Glaciimonas sp. CA11.2: one gene and its partner. The protein of the gene in region 2 interacts with the protein of the main gene of each other region in a pairwise test. Links are inferred from orthologs where the notes say so. Each region holds a gene or a part of one and is shown on either strand. Other genes may lie near its edges.

What was found.
Region 1: the proteins of dnaE (region 2) and dnaQ interact in binary tests that used the Escherichia coli proteins (3 or more experiments, as listed by UniProt). The link is inferred for Glaciimonas sp. CA11.2 from one-to-one orthologs.

The regions. Positions count from the first base shown.
Region 1 is NZ_JAVIWL010000001.1:327,430-331,335, forward strand. The notes cover bases 933-3,906. They hold dnaQ (DNA polymerase III subunit epsilon), read right to left. Parts: upstream 2,796-3,906; coding sequence 2,070-2,795; downstream 933-2,069. Other genes in these bases: RGU75_RS01350 (DUF1304 domain-containing protein), read left to right, coding at 933-937; RGU75_RS01355 (hypothetical protein), read right to left, coding at 1,013-1,258; RGU75_RS01360 (hypothetical protein), read right to left, coding at 1,399-1,719; rnhA (ribonuclease HI), read right to left, coding at 3,023-3,457; RGU75_RS01380 (class I SAM-dependent methyltransferase), read right to left, coding at 3,541-3,906. In the rest of the region: RGU75_RS01345 (response regulator transcription factor), read right to left, coding at 1-50; more of RGU75_RS01350, read left to right, coding at 569-932. UniProt on the Escherichia coli protein: DNA polymerase III is a complex, multichain enzyme responsible for most of the replicative synthesis in bacteria. The epsilon subunit contain the editing function and is a proofreading 3'-5' exonuclease.
Region 2 is NZ_JAVIWL010000001.1:2,726,583-2,732,419, forward strand. The notes cover bases 901-4,872. They hold dnaE (DNA polymerase III subunit alpha), read left to right. Parts: upstream 901-1,204; coding sequence 1,205-4,672; downstream 4,673-4,872. Other genes in these bases: RGU75_RS11830 (sulfurtransferase), read right to left, coding at 901-1,068; RGU75_RS11840 (O-antigen ligase family protein), read left to right, coding at 4,820-4,872. In the rest of the region: more of RGU75_RS11830, read right to left, coding at 169-900; more of RGU75_RS11840, read left to right, coding at 4,873-5,837. UniProt on the Escherichia coli protein: DNA polymerase III is a complex, multichain enzyme responsible for most of the replicative synthesis in bacteria. This DNA polymerase also exhibits 3' to 5' exonuclease activity. The alpha chain is the DNA polymerase catalytic subunit.

The DNA of each region.
Region 1 (3,906 bases), 2.4 Mb from region 2 along the record:
AAAATGCCGTCGGCAAGTACTGAGTCATCTTCTACCAACAGAATGTGCATAATCTTATTTGCGAAGTGTGAATATGGGGCAGTAAATATGGGAAGCCGCAAGGAGTGCATCTACTAACCACATTATTTAGAAGCCAATTCTAATCGGTATCGTTGATTGAAAGTGCTGCTCGGCTGCGTGATGACAAAACACACCCCCTAGTCGACGGCGCAACAGCAAGATTGAGCAAAAACTATTCGTTATAAAAAGCCATAAAATTATGTAGTATCGTGCGTGGCCGCACTAAATAATGGCCTAATATTAACTATTTATTGGAAAGACGACTCACGCTAACACGCTCCCCTGAGATTACGTGCGCGAAAAGAGTGGTTTCTGCAACGGGAAAAGGGAAGGCAACGCAAGTGAATCTTGGCCTGTTCGAAATACAGCAATGTCACCACGACAAAAGATAACCCGCCCCAGACTGGATAATCGTATTGACCTCCGATTGACCTCTCTTTTTTCATTAAATTGCAACATTGACATCGTCGTCTGCATCATGACTCTGCGCTATTAAAGGATAAAATTCATGACCGCTGCCATTGGTATTATTTCAACTATCTTAATTACCTTAGTCGCATTGCTACACGTCTATTTTCTAATACTTGAGATGGTGTTCTGGGATAAACCACTAGGACTGAAAACGTTTCGCCTGACGCAAGAATTCGCCACCGCCTCCAAGGCATTAGCAGCGAATCAAGGCTTATACAACGGGTTTCTAGCTGCCGGTTTGTTGTGGGGACTTTGGTTGGGACCAAACGGATTCTCGATCAAAGTGTTTTTCCTGCTATGCGTCATCATTGCTGGCTTATTTGGCGCAGCAACGGTGGGCAAGAAAATTTTGATCGTTCAGGCGCTTCCCGCCATCATTGCCCTAGCTGTGTTGCTGGCGATTTGATCCGTCCTTTGATACTTCTTTGGAGTAGCTCAACAGCTAACTCGGGCATCTTACCTGCATCAACCTTCTATCGCATCAAGCTTTGTTGGAGCTGCACTTATTGATCATCTCAGCGCCGATTTTTTGCGCCTCTCGCTCCGCGTCTTCTTGATTCGCAAAGACGTGCTCAACGGAAACCCGTTGATTAGGAAAAATATTATTCCGGTGCATGGGATTGGGTGACGGCGCAAAGATGGTTAGATATGCGGCCCAATGCTCGCTGTCAGGCAATAAGACGGCCGAATACTCAATTTCATACGTACCTAAAAGTTCGGATGGCATCGTAGTCTCCTCATTGTTAGGAATATCCTACCATGGAAAAAACAAGACTACTTTATCCGAGCTTGTCATAGCTACGCATCTGCATACTCTATTGTCCAGATTGGCATCCGCTTAAAAGGTTTGCCTAATGTTGACGGCCGTCAGTTTGCTTTTTTCTGCGCCAGAATCTTGCCAATTAAGCGTCCTGCAATCCACGACAATGCAACGCCAACACCAAAGATTGTCGAGTTTTCCCAAATGGTACTTACTATGAATGCCGGAAGTACTAGCTTATAAAGCAGCACAAACAAGCAGATCACAACCCACGACGCTATCTGTCCATAATATCTGGGATTGAGTGGCACTTTTTTTTGAATGGGCGGTGAATTTGCACCGCCTGTTTTGCCAACCAGATCAGCGCCGCATTGCGTGCATGTTAAATCGGTCGTGAGGCTTTGCGTCTTGCACTGATGACAAATCATGATTTTCCTAACGTTATTATTGGGAGTGCGCGACGCGTCTGGGATTCTAGCAATGCGCCCAATGTCTAGGCAGGCACTGGCACGCGAATCGGGGAACGGCTAAGAATGGCGCTGAAAATGAAAAAGGCCTTTCCGAAGAAAGACCTTTTATATTCTGGTGGGCGGTGCAGAATTCGAATCTGCGACCCCTTGGATGTCGACCAAGTATTCTAACCAGCTGAACTAACCGCCCGTTTGCAACAGGACAGAATAATACAACAACACTCGCATCTGTACAACCTTATTTTAAAGCTTCTGGCAAAGATTGACCATCAACCACCAGAACGCAGGACTCATATGGCGCCCTACTATTAATTAGATGCAATTTCCCCAGGTAATTTGTGCCAGACGCTGAGGCCTCGAACCTCTTTGTCGATGGTCCCTAGCACACCCTCATGCAATTCAAGCTCGTCGACGCTGGCAAGACGAACGAAAATTTCCGCCAAAGGCGTTAATGGCAAACGCGCCCCATCTTCACCCTCTCCATCCTGGTTATCGCCAAAATCAATGCTAAAGCTATTCTGACCGCGCGTCATGGCAAGGTAAACTTCTGCCAGCAACTCAGAATCGAGCAAAGCGCCATGCAAAGTCCGATGCGCATTTGAAATGCCATAGCGATCACAGAGCGCATCCAGCGAATTCCGCTTTCCGGGATACATTTCCTTAGCTTGCACCAGCGTGTCGATCACGCCATCAATCTCGCTACTAAAAGTTTCAAGGTCCAGGCGTTTAAATTCAGCATCCAAAAAGCCCAGATCGAACGGTGCGTTATGAATGATGACTTCTGCGCCGTTAATATATTCTTTCAGTTCGGCGGCAATCTGTCGAAATTTTGGTTTATCACTCAGAAATTCTGTGGTCAATCCATGAACTGCCAACGCGCCGTCTTCAGAGTCGCGTTCAGGATTAATGTATTGATGATAGTTATTGCCTGTCAAACGACGGTCAATCAATTCAACGCAGCCGATTTCGATGACCCGATCACCGGTGCGCGGGTTAAGGCCTGTGGTTTCGGTATCTAAAACAATTTGTCGCATAGTCACTTATTTTTAAAAACTGGTAAAGGTATACAAAAAGCCAAGATGGCGTTGTTACAATTTGATGGTGATCTGTATTGTCAGCAACGATTGGCGAAGTGGTCAGCTGCTACTAAAAGGTGTACAAAAAAGGACTGTCCGCAAATGCATGCCCTTGGGTGCATGTAGTACCAATTGGGGACCAGATCAACGACAAGACCTAGATATTGGGCAAAAAAAAGCCTGAACTATAAGACCGTCGTCACGCCACGGTTAGCCAGTTCATCAGCACGTTCGTTGCCAACATGACCTGCATGTCCCTTAATCCAGCGCCAATCCATTTGGTGCTGTGCTTGCGCGGCATCCAGAGCCTGCCACAGATCGACATTCTTTACCGGGGCTTTTGCTGCGGTCTTCCAGCCGCGCGCCTTCCAGCCATGAATCCACTCGCTAATGCCTTTTTGAACATATTGGCTATCGGTATGAACGATGACTTCACATGGCTTTTTTAGCGCCTTTAAGGCCTCAATGACGGCTAACAATTCCATCCGATTGTTGGTGGTATTGCGCTCGCCGCCGAATAGTTCCTTCTCGCTACCGTTGGCAATAAGTAATGCGCCCCAACCGCCAGTGCCAGGATTACCTTTACAGGCGCCATCGGTAAATATTTCTACTTTGTCCATGCTTGATATCTTATTCGTTAGTAGTTTGTTAATTGAAAAGAAAAAGAAATCTAAATTCTTTGATCTACAGTGTTATCGCCGTCTTAATTCTTACCTGCTTTGTGCGTTCTGTTCGTCGCCGGCACGCCGTTAGCCGCCTTGATCGCTTTTTTGCTAAACGCGGGACCAATCAGATGCATTCCTTTAACGCGCTTGATCGCTTGCACTATATACGTGGCCCCAAAATATGGCCACCAACGGTTACCCGCTTTCTCCATAAATGAAAATCGGTTCAGCCATTTCGCGGTTGCGCAAGGCGGTGCATAACAACCGAAACGCCCGCGATTCACTTCCATGTTGAGCAACTTCAGCCAATCCTTAAGTCGGAGCAAGCTAATAAATTCGGCATTTTGCGGCAAAAAATGGGCGCCTGAAAGCCGACCGGTCGATTGCCGTATTCCCCATAGGCT
Region 2 (5,837 bases):
AAATTTGAGGTGCCCATCAAAGGATGGTTAAATTAACTCTTATTTATTGCTGCCGTCGATCTCCACCCCGTTCTGCGTGATGTGTGATCTGTATACAGATTAGAAAAAAGCCCATCCGAATCAATGATGAGCTTTTATGTCTGTCAACGTGCGTAGTGGCTATGTCGTTTATGGAGTCGACGTGATTTTTGGCACTGTTGTGTCTTGTGCCGACATTTTTTTCATTCGATTGGTGGCGCAATGCGGGCAAGAGACGCCGATGATGTATTCCGGCGATAGTTGTTCGCGGGGGGTCACGACAGTGCGGCAGATGAAGCATTGCGAAGCCGCTGTTTCTTGAAGCTGAGGATTGAGCGCTGTTCGGTAGTCGAACACAAAGCAATCACCGTTATAGTGCGCGCCGCCGCATTCCTCGAAATACTTAAGAATGCCGCCATCTAGTTGATAGACGCTGTCAAAGCCAATCTCCTGCATATGAATAGCGGCTTTTTCGCAGCGGATACCACCGGTGCAAAAGGTAACAACAGTTTTGTCGATCAATGCTTCTTTGTGGGCAGAAATGACTTCCGGAAATTCACTAAACTTGTCAATGCGATAATCGACCGTGTTTTCGAAAGTGCCGACATCCACCTCGAAACCGTTACGCGTATCGACCATGACCACAGGACGACCATTGTCATCGTGGCCTTGGTCCAGCCAGCGCTTGAGTGTTTTCGGCGCAACAGAGGGCGCACGCCCTAACTCCGGTTTAATCAAAGGGTGTTTCATCGTAATGATTTCCGCCTTTAACTTCACCAGCATGCGTGTAAATGGCTGATTTTCTGAATAACTTTCTTTTACTTCGACATCAGCGAAGCGCGGGTCTGACCGTAGCCAGACTAAAAACTGATCAATTTGTTCGCGGAAGCCCGCCAAAAACATATTGATGCCCTCAGGACTCAGCAGAATGGTCCCTCTTAGCTGAAGTTGAGTACAGGTTGCCAGAAATTCCGCGCGCTTCTCTGCGGTATCATCGAAAGTGATAAATTTGTACGCTGCAATGTTGACGTAAGTAGGTGTGGACGACATAAGCTTGATTCTCTGAGGTTCTTTGAAGTTTCTGTAAGTCATTGATTTAACAGTATTATAAACGCGGCGCGACTTTTCAACGTGATTTGCTGTGCGAAAGCCGCTTCAGAGCGGGTGGCGGGGTAAAATACGGGCTATGACGACACCGCAATTTACCCATCTCCGCCTGCATTCCGAATATTCAATCGTCGATGGCTTAGTCCGCATCGATGACGTAATTAAAGCCGCTGCAGACGATCAGCAAGCCGCATTAGGAATCTCCGATCTCGCCAACCTGTTTGGCATGGTCAAGTTTTATAAGGCTGCGCGCAGCAAAGGCGTTAAGCCGATCATTGGCTGCGACGTCTGGATCACCAACAACGAGGCACGCGATAAACCATCACGTTTACTGTTGCTGGTGAAGAGTCGTGTCGGTTATTTACAGTTATGTGAATTGCTGTCCAAGGCATGGATAGAAAATCTACACCGCGGCCGCGCCGAAATTCGCTCCGAGTGGCTGGAAGACCTTCAGCACCAATCGGGTGGCAACGGCCTGATCGCACTTTCCGGAGCGCATTTTGGTGATGTCGGTATCGCCATTGATAACGGTAATCTGGCAGCGGCTAAACGTTGTGTCCAGCACTGGATGGGTATTTTTCCCGATAGTTTTTATATCGAAGTGCAGCGTGCTGATCAGCCGAATATGGAGGCGAACGTGCGCCACGCGGTTGCGCTGGCATCCGAACTGCAACTGCCGGTGGTAGCAACGCATCCGATTCAATTTCTTGATAAAGAAGAATTCATTGCGCACGAGGCACGCACTTGTATTTCTGAGGGCGAAATGCTGGCAAATGCGCGGCGCGTGCGACGTTTCAATGATCAGCAATGCTTTAAAACCCAGGCCGAAATGGCGGCGTTATTTGCTGACATGCCGGCCGCATTGCAAAACTCAGTAGAGATCGCCAAGCGTTGTAACTTGTCGCTGCAACTGGGCAAGCCGCAACTCCCGGATTTTCCGACGCCCGAAGGTATGTCGATTGGTGACTTCCTTGATGAGCAGTCAAAAGATGGGCTCGCGATGCGCATGGTGCATCTGTATCCAGACCCTGAAAAGCGTGAAGAGAATCGTCAGCGTTATGAAGATCGGTTGAAGTTTGAGATCGATACCATCGTCAAGATGGGATTTCCCGGCTATTTTCTGATCGTTGCCGAATTCATTCGCTGGGCTAAAGAGAATGGTGTGCCGGTTGGGCCGGGCCGGGGTTCTGGCGCTGGTTCACTGGTGGCGTACTCACTTCAAATTACCGATCTTGATCCGTTGCGATATAACTTGCTGTTCGAACGGTTTCTGAACCCGGAACGGGTTTCTATGCCCGATTTCGATATCGACTTTTGCCAGGAAGGCCGCGACCGTGTTATCCAGCATGTTAAGGATTTATACGGTAAGGATGCAGTGTCGCAAATTGCGACTTTCGGGACGATGGCCGCAAAAGGTGCGATTCGCGACGTTGGTCGCGTTCTCGATTTTGGCTACAACTTCTGCGACGGTATTTCCAAACTGATCCCGTTCAAGCCCGGTAAGCACGTGACGATTGCGGACGCTATTAAAGAAGAGCCGATGCTGGCCGAGCGTCTGGAAAATGAAGAAGAGGTCAAGCAGCTATTGAGTCTGGCGCAGCAGGTTGAGGGCATTGCCCGCAACATCGGCATGCATGCGGGTGGCGTACTGATTGCGCCGGGCAAGTTGACCGATTTCTGCCCGCTCTACACGCAAGGTGGCGATGCCGGTGTGGTGTCGCAATACGACAAGGACGACGTGGAAGCGGTCGGACTGGTTAAGTTCGACTTTTTGGGTTTGACCACGCTGACGATTCTTGATCGTGCAGTGCGCTACATCAAACAGCTTGATCCAGCGATGGCTGACTTTAGTCTGGAAAAATTGCCGCTGAATGACCGTGCTTCTTATCAGTTGCTGACGGCCGCCAAAACCGTCGCCGTATTCCAGCTCGAAAGCCGCGGTATGCAAGGGATGCTGAAAGATGCGCGACCGGATCGATTCGAAGACATTATTGCGCTGGTGGCACTCTATCGTCCCGGTCCAATGGATCTGATTCCTGATTTCTGCAAACGTAAGCATGGCGAACGTTTTGATTATCCTGATCCACGCACCGAAGGGATTTTGTCGGAAACCTACGGCATCATGGTGTATCAGGAGCAGGTTATGCAGATGGCGCAGGTCGTCGGCGGTTACTCGCTCGGCGGTGCGGATTTGCTGCGGCGCGCAATGGGTAAGAAAAAAGCAGAAGAAATGGCCGAGCATCGTCAAATCTTCCGCGACGGTGCCGCCAAGGATGGTTTGAGCGAAGCCAAAGCCGACGAAATTTTCGATTTGATGGAAAAATTTGCGGGGTATGGTTTTAACAAATCACATGCCGCTGCGTACGCGTTATTGTCTTATCACACCGCTTATTTAAAAGCGCATCATCCGGCAGCTTTCATGGCGGCTAACTTGTCGCTGGCGATGGATGACACCGAAAAAGTAAAAATTCTGGTGGCGGACGCGCTTGATATCTGCAAATTGACTTTACTGCCACCGGACATTAATTTATCGGAATATCGCTTTACGCCCGAAGCTGAGGCAGGTAAAAAAGCGGCGTTTATTCGTTACGGTTTAGGTGCGGTTAAAGGTTCTGGTCAAAACGCGATTGAGGCGATTGTCGCAGCGCGAAACGTCAAACCTTTTGTGGATTTGTTCGATTTTTGTGTGCGGGTCGATAAACGTCAGATTAACCGACGCACGATAGAATCCCTGATTCGTGCTGGCGCATTCGATTGCTTTAAAGTGGATCGTGGCATTTTGTTGGCATCGGTGCCGCTGGCGATGGAGGCGGCTGATCAAAAACTTGCAGCGGCAAACCAGGTCAGTTTATTCGGTGGCGATGATAGTGATCTTGAACAACCGCCAGAGTATGTCAAAGCGATGCCTTGGACTGATAGGCAAAAACTCACTGAAGAAAAGTTGGCACTTGGCTTCTATTTATCAGGTCATTTATTTGATATTTATGCGCCAGAAGCCCGCCGCTTTGCGCGCACGCCTTTAGGTAATCTGGAGCCGTCACGCGATCCACGGACGCTGGCTGGCATTATTTCCGGCTTACGAACACAAATGACTCAGCGCGGAAAAATGGTTATCGTGACATTAGATGATGGCAGCGCATCGGTCGATGTAACCATCTACAACGAGCAATTCGAACCGAATAAAGCCTTCTTCAAGGAGGATGAGTTTTTGGTCGTACAAGGTAAAGTCTCGGAAGATCGCTTTAATGGTGGCTTACGCGTATCCGCAGAAAAAGTAATGGATATCGCGAATGCACGGATTCATTATGGTCGGCAGTTTGTTTTGTCGTTGACGGCATCCAAACAACAGATCGACGTCAGCGAACTGAAAACAATGTTGTCCTCGCATCGCTCTGAAGCTGGCTTGCCGTTGACTGTCCGCTATACCGGCGGCGGGGTCGGCTGCGAGATATTGTTTGGGGATGGATGGCGGGTCTCGCCTAGCGATGGTTTGCAAAGCTCTCTGGCTGAGAAGTTGGGACGGGAATCGGTATTGGTCGAATACTAAATAGTTACAATTAATGATTAATGACCGATGATTGATGACTATTTAATAATAGTCATCAATTTTTTAATTTTATCAATAATTAGCCCGACTTCGGGCGTGCGACTCGGAAGTTAAGTAACGCAACAAAAAAATATTCGGAGAAGAACTTTGTCTTATTTGAAATGGCCGGTAATTCTCGTTATTACGTTTTTTCCTGCGCTCTCGATTGTTTTGCATAATGCAGGTAACGCCGGTTTATATTTGCTTTTCTTGTCCAGCATTGTTGCTTTGATTTGCCGGTTCAAGCCGATGGGGGCAAGTTTCAGTCAATTGCTAAAGCAATACTGGCCGCTTCATCTTGCTATGGCTTCGCTGTTCTGTGCTGTACTTATCAATCAACTCGTCTCAGGAAGTTTTCAGTTTAAGCAGTATGACCGGGCGATCAGGCTCGCCGTATTTGCTCCTATTTTCTGGGTGATACTGAGTGTGCCACTTCGCTATCTCAAGAATGTGCAGTGGGCTTTTGTTGTCGGTGTGGTAGCGGCGATGATAAAAGCGTATATGTTAACTGACGCCGGCGTAAATCGCTTCGGAAATATTGGGTTTTTATCAACCATTGCATTTTCTAACATCGCACTCTTGTTAGGAAGTATGGCGTTAATTTCCTTCGGCTGGAATGATCGTCGTGACAAAGTTATATTTGCCTTAAAAGTATTGGCGTGTTGTCTTGGCTTATATGTGACCTGGTTAGCGCAAACTAGGGGAAGCTGGATCGCGATACCCTTTTTTCTAGTGGTCGCATTCATGTTTTTTAACAACATTCAACTGCGGAATAAACTGGCGATTGCGGTAATCGCACTGGGCATATTAGTTGGCATAGTGACGTTTAGTAGTAGCGTCCAAAACAGACTGGAAGATGTGAAAGAGGATGTCACTCTTTACACGGACGGCCAAAACGCTGACACTTCCGTAGGCATTCGCCTGCAACTATGGAATGCAGCATGGATCTTATTTAAAGAGCATCCGATCGTTGGCACAGGACGTGAGAATTACAGTAGCAATGTCAATGAGTTGGTATCCCGTAAAATAGTGAGCCCGGCGGCGGCGGCTTTTGCGCACTCGCACAATGAAATTTTGTTTAATATGGCGATTCTGGGCGTATTTGGATTGCTGGCGAGCATCTCGA